Regions from separate parts of the Bacillus cereus group sp. RP37 genome, predicted to be linked through region 2. Evidence: riboswitches for the same ligand, from Rfam matches in the RefSeq annotation. Region 2 holds a riboswitch; the other holds the start of a gene.

Region 1 (3,425 bases), 1.0 Mb from region 2:
CATCTCTCCCAACTTTTATTGCTACAGTACTCACTTATTGTTCTAAAACATTTCATATGTGATTAGTATGAATAACATTGTATAAAATTTCTATTTCATATCCATTTCCACATTCACACAGTGAATATATTACATAAAAATATTATTCATTTTAAACTAAATAACGTAAGCAAATATGAAATTCCGTTTTGTTTTCATGTAAGTTTTGTACTGTAAGGTCATTTAAACACAGCTATTTATCTATCGTAAAGAAGTATTTTCATTCCCTTTATTTTCAAGCTTTCCTGTCCTTATTTCAAAATATAATCCGCTTCACTTTTTCAATTGAAATATCCATATATCACAACAAAAACTCCTACTTACTTATAGATTTAAAAATTATATCAGTATATCTTTTAGGTTCATATGCAATTATGCATAGCGTATACACAAAAAGGATAGCTTCACTTTCGTAAAGCTATCCTTAAAAAATCTTCTTACTTTTTCAAATGATATGGAACTGTTGTAATAACAACATTTCTTTTATAGAGTAAATACGCACGAATGAGTAAACTAGACTGATTATGAAGAATGTTATGCCAACCTTTTTTCGGAATGAACTGTGGTATAACGACAGTAACTCGGTAATTTGATTCACTCGCTTTATATTGCACTGTATCAATAAACTTTGTTAGCGGTTGAATAATACTTCTATAGTGAGAATGTAAGGTAACAAGTCTTACTTCAGGTTGCCACTTCTTCCATTTCTCTTCAAATTTCTTTTCCTCTTCTCTGTCAAAAGCAACATATACAGCGATAACTTGATCTGCAGAAAGAGCCTTCGCATAGTTTAATGAATTTTCCACTACATGAGTCATACCTGCTACAGGAACGACAATTACATTTCCCTCAATTGGAACAAGTGGTTCACAAGTTTTTAAACTTAATTGATCGCCCACTGCATCGTAATGCTTCTTAACTCTATGGAACAAGAAGATGATGGCAGGTAAGAAAATAAGGATTGACCAAACTTGTGCAAATTTAGTTAAAAAGAACATGCTCATTACGATAAAACTAATAATTGCACCAATTAAATTAACCGTTAATCTCAAAGCCCATCCTTCAGGTTTTTCACGAAGCCATTTTAATACCATACCCGTTTGAGAAAGTGTAAATGGAATAAATACACCTACTGCATATAACGGGATTAAATGTTCTGTTTGCCCTTGGAAAGCTACAATTAAAATAATCGAAGCTATCCCAAGTATAATAATACCGTTTGAGTAACCTAGGCGGTCTCCTCTAATCGTAAACATTCTCGGTATAAATTTGTCTTTTGCAAGGTTAACTGCTAATAGTGGAAATGCAGAATAACCTGTATTAGCAGCAAGAATTAATATTAAAGCAGTTGTACCTTGTATGAAATAGTACATGAAATTACGTCCAAAAGTTTGTTCAGCAATTTGTGAAACAACTGTTACTTCCTTACTTGGATTAATTCCGTAATAATAAGCTAAAAAGACAATTCCTGAAAATAAAACGGCAAGTAATGCACCCATTGCAAGCAATGTTTTCGCTGCATTGTTAGGTGCAGGATCCTTAAAGTTTGGAATTGCGTTAGAGATTGCCTCAACACCTGTTAAAGCCGAACTACCCGATGCAAATGCTCGTAGCAGTAAGAACAAACTAATTCCGGCAACCGGCGTTCCAATCGGCGTGTGTAAAGTCGGTGAAACGTGACCAGTTAAAATATTGTATATCCCTACCCCAATTAATATAAATAGTGCTAGAACGAATAAATAAACCGGATATGCTAAAACGGAAGCTGATTCCGTTACCCCTCTTAAATTTAAAATAGTAATAAATATAACAAATATAATCGCAATGATTACATTATGTGCATGTAAACTAGGAAAAGCTGATGTGAGCGCATCTGTACCTGCAGACACACTTACTGCAACAGTTAAAATATAATCGACTAATAAAGATCCTCCAGCTATTAACCCTGGATTCATCCCTAAATTTTCTTTTGATACAACATACGCGCCCCCGCCATGCGGATAAGCAAAAATAATTTGACGATAAGATAAAATAAGGGCTGTCAATAATACTAATACCCCGATAGCGATCGGAATTGAATACCAATAAGCAATCGCTCCAAGACCTGCTAAAGCAATTAAAATTTGCTCTGGTCCATATGCAACCGATGACAATGCGTCAGAAGATAAAATGGCTAACGCCTTCGTTTTATTAAGCTTCTGCTCTCCTAACTCAGTTGATTTTAACGGTCTTCCAATTAAAAATCTTTTAATAGATGAAACCAATACTGTCCACTCTCCAATAATTTTGTACGAACGATGCTGCTTGTTACAGCCAGCCAACTATTTCTTCAGAAAACAAAAAATGTCTACAAGCCATAGCGAAATAGACTTGTAGACATTATTTTTTTTGTCGCACAAGCTCCACCTTCCTTCTCAATATAACGCTTACGAGGTTAGCTGTCGGATTCGGGCCTATGAGTAGCCCTACCTTTTTCAAGGATTCACCCCATCGGATTAAGAACTAATCCGTAAGAACGGGTCCCCCGTACCATGCGGTTTCAGCGATTTAGAAAATTGAAACTGTGGATTATAATACTCCTTTATTTTCAAAATGTAAACAAAAATTTTGAAAAAGAAAAAATTTAAAATGATTGCGCATAATCCGCCGGTAAATATACATAATGAATACTAAAAAATCGATAAAGGAGACCCATATGTCTAAAGAAAAGAAGCCTATTTTTTCCGATTCCTATTTAGATGCGTTAGCAAATGAAATTAATCAATTATACGGTAAACGTGAACAGGAAATAAATTTGACAGATAGAACGAAAAGAAATAAATAATTTGTCATAAAAAAAGAAAGCAATACACTTATATATTGCTTTCTTTTTTATTTTTTCATACATCCAATTCTATTTCTGATCTGTTAAAGGTCATTTCTTCATACACTTTCAAATTTTGATATACTGCTCCTAATAATGGTGCTTCTATAGAAAATTGTTCTGCTACATCTAGTAAGTATCCTTGTAAGTGCTTCCCTTCAATGGACGAACCTTTTTCCATATCACGCTGCATTGATGACTTCATATCATACGAAATTTTATCAATTGTTTTCATATGTTCCTGGGCAATACCATCCTTAACTGGAGCTTTCATAGACCTCATGATTTGCACACATTCTTCAAATAAGTTTCGGATAAATTCGTGTCCACCTTCACTTTCACGAATCGGTCCTATTGGTGCACGCATTAATGTCGTCACACCCGACATTACAGTAATAAATAAATATTTATGCCACATATCTTGCGTAATATTTTCACTTAAAACAAAACTAGATTTCGTACCTGCAAATGCTTTAGAAATATGCTTTATTCTCTCTGAACCTTGAAGCTTGATTTCTCCAAA
Region 2 (3,425 bases):
CATGATGGATACATCACTTCATCGATCTGATTAGTATAGGGGAATATCAATCTATGTTTGAGTTCTTTTATGCTAAGGAGGATGAGGTACATGGAACTAACACTTATTTGTGTTGGAGAAGAAAGCAAGGTAAATAGTTTAATAGATTTAGTAGCATTTCAACATGAGTTAATTATTTTTACAGCAAATGAAGAGATAGCGGCTGAAGTGAGGAATTGTGGGTTTGATTGGACGTATAGTTGTAGTAGGGAGCAGGATTTTACTAGTATTTGTGAGTGTATTAAGAAGGTGATTTTACTAGGGGATGAGCTTCCAATTATTAGTTTCTTTACAGAACACATTCGCTTTTCTTTTCAAGCACCTATTACTGTTGTTACAAGGAATAAACGATATCCAGCGAGGCTCTATGAAACAATTGGAGCTACATTTGTCGTGTTTACAAATTGTGATAATATTTCTTTTTTATTTTTTGAATAGGGCGGGGGAGAAGAAGATGAAGGTGTTGTTATTAGGAGATATAGCGAATCGTTGGGCGGTATCGGTAGAGCGAGTTCAAGAATTGGTGATGCTTGATCCTATTTTTCCAAGGCCCTATATTATATTGCCATCGAAAGACGCTTTATATTTAAAAACAGATGTTATCGAATATGAGCAACTACATGCAGAATTGTCACAAGTTTATATTCGCGGGAGAAATTTACGTGCTTTTTTACGAGGAGAATAAATAGTGAATAAAAAAGAGCGAATGCTAAGTGCAACAAGCTATGCACTTCATGTCATTCGCTCTTTTTATTTCGTATTTAAAAGATCATTTATGTGAAAAAGAAAGAAAAGACGAGAAAACAGATGAAAGAATATTAATAATACTCAATGTAAGCGTTTAAATAGACGGATATTTTCTTATTTTCAGTAATTTGCCTCTTTACAAGTGAAATATAGAGGAGTATATTTACTCTCATAAATCATTCATAAAATTTCCAAAAAAACCTAAAATCGCTGAGTTCCAGAAATGGAGCGGGGGAACCAATTTTGTGCATCGTCACTTGGGGTGAATCTTTCAGTTTTGAAAGTAGGGCTACTCTTTAGGCCCGAATCCGACAGCTAACCTCGTAAGCGTTTAGAGAGGAGGTTTACTTTGTGTTGTTCATTTCGAACACTAAGTAGAGCTTAGTGTTCTTTTTTTGATAACTTAATGGTAAATTTTAACAAAAGTGAGGGGTAGTTATGTTAGATGTTGTAATGATCGGGATTTTTGTTGTGTTAGTCGCATCGATGGCAAGTCTTGCAAGTTGGTCAGATAAAGTTGTGAAAGAAGGGAAGCAATCATGATGATTGCCTTATCGGTTATTGTTGCAGCAATTACGGTGTACTTAGTGTATGCATTATTAAATCCAGAGAAGTTTTAATTAGGGGGAATCATTCATTATGATTTGGGTCGCAGTTGTTATTACCATGCTGTTGTTTATTCTTGTGGCAAAGCCAATGGGGATATATTTAGAGAAAGCCTTTCAAGGTAGTCAAAAGCTAGATAAAGTATTCGGGCCTTTTGAAAAACTTATTTTTAAAATTACGGGTGTAAAAGAATACAATCAAACGTGGAAACAGTACGCATTGTCATTAGTTTTATTAAATGGATTTATGATTGTTGTCGTATATTTCATTTTTAGACTACAAGGAGTATTGCCATTAAATCCAGCACACATTGAAGGAATGGAGCCTACGCTTGCCTTTAATACAGCAATTAGTTTTATGGCTGATACAAACTTACAGCATTATAGCGGTGAAAATGGTTTATCTTATTTATCACAATTAATCGGAATTACATTTTTAATGTTTGCAGCACCGGCAACGACGTTAGCACTCGTTATGGCATTTATAAGAGGGCTCGCTGGAAAAGAACTCGGTAACTTTTTCGTTGATTTTACGAGAGCACTAATGAGAGTATTTCTTCCTATCGCATTTATTGCGGCGCTAGTCTTTGTCACACTCGGTGTACCACAAACGTTAGACGGTGCAGTTACGGCACAAACGATTGATGGGGCAAAGCAAAGTATATTACGCGGGCCAGTTGCATCATTTGTTTCCATTAAGGAACTTGGGAATAACGGCGGTGGATTTTTCGGAGCAAACTCTACACATCCTTTTGAAAATCCAGGACAAATGAGTAATATTTTGCAAATGATGCTTATGATGCTATTGCCAACAGCACTTCCATTTACGTACGGACGAATGATAGGGAATAAAAAACAAGGTCGTATCCTATTCGTATCACTATTTATGGTGTTTTTACTTGGATTTATAACGATTACGACATCGGAATTACATGGAAATCCAGCGTTAAATGGAATGGGTATCGAACATGTACAAGGAAGTACAGAAGGAAAAGAAGTACGATTCGGAACTGTATTTTCTTCACTATACGCAACAGTAACGACAGCTGCTGAAACAGGGGCTGTTAATACGATGCATGATACATTAACACCAATTGGCGGTCTAGTTCCACTCGTAAATATGATGTTAAACACAGTATATGGCGGTGTTGGAGCAGGTTTTGTAAACATTATTATGTATGCCATTATTGCAGTATTTATATCTGGTTTAATGGTTGGACGGACACCGGAGTTTTTAGGTAAGAAAATTGAAGGTAAGGAAATGAAATTAATTGCGGTAACGATTTTATTCCATCCATTGCTTATTTTAGGATTTTCAGCATTAGCTCTTTCAACAAGTTTAGGAACAGATGCTATCTCACATTCCGGTTTCCACGGTTTAACGCAAGTTGTATATGAATACACATCGTCAGCTGCGAATAACGGATCTGGATTTGAAGGTTTAGCAGATAATACACCGTTTTGGAATATTACAACTGGTTTAGTTATGTTTTTAGGACGCTATTTCAGTTTAATTACGATGTTAGCTGTGGCAGCTTCGTTGAAAGAGAAGACGGTAGTACCAGAAACAGTCGGAACGTTCCGTACAGATAATGGTTTATTTGGTGGCATCTTCATCGGAACGATTGTAATTGTCGGTGCGTTAACATTCTTCCCGATGTTAGCACTTGGCCCAATTGCAGAATTTCTTACATTGAAGTAATGGAGGGTAAATGATGAGACCGGTAGTAGTAAAAGAAAAACAAGTAAATCAGTCACAAATACATGCTATAGAAGATGAGGTTAGACAAGCGAAAACGATGGATCGTGATATCGTAACACATGCGATGAAACAATCCTTTGCGAAATTGAATCCGAAAGTCATGATAAAGAATCCGATTATGTTCGTTGTGGAAATTGGATTTATCATTACGTTCATTTTATCGTTTCTTCCAAGTAGTGCTAGTAGTGTACCAGGATGGTTTAATATAACAGTTTCTCTCATTCTCTTATTTACAGTTTTATTTGCTAACTTTGCAGAGGCGTTAGCAGAAG

What was found. A riboswitch is a leader RNA that binds a small molecule or an ion and turns the genes downstream of it on or off. The one in region 2 is predicted to bind cyclic di-AMP.
Positions count from the first base shown of each region.
Region 1: linked by a shared signal. The riboswitch ahead of QCI44_RS18995 (APC family permease) and the one ahead of QCI44_RS24430 (SipW-dependent-type signal peptide-containing protein) in region 2 are both predicted to bind cyclic di-AMP.

Region 1 covers NZ_JARVHP010000001.1:3,598,109-3,601,533, forward strand. The annotation lists gene QCI44_RS18995 (APC family permease) at 477-2,303, opposite strand; cyclic di-AMP (ydaO/yuaA leader) riboswitch at 2,448-2,594, opposite strand; gene QCI44_RS19000 (hypothetical protein) at 2,735-2,863, shown strand; gene panE (2-dehydropantoate 2-reductase) at 2,919-3,425, opposite strand, start outside.
Region 2 covers NZ_JARVHP010000001.1:4,619,648-4,623,072, reverse strand. The annotation lists gene QCI44_RS24440 (hypothetical protein) at 91-477, shown strand; gene QCI44_RS24435 (hypothetical protein) at 494-724, shown strand; cyclic di-AMP (ydaO/yuaA leader) riboswitch at 985-1,130, shown strand; gene QCI44_RS24430 (SipW-dependent-type signal peptide-containing protein) at 1,225-1,329, shown strand; gene kdpF (K(+)-transporting ATPase subunit F) at 1,326-1,406, shown strand; gene kdpA (potassium-transporting ATPase subunit KdpA) at 1,426-3,093, shown strand; gene kdpB (potassium-transporting ATPase subunit KdpB) at 3,107-3,425, shown strand, end outside.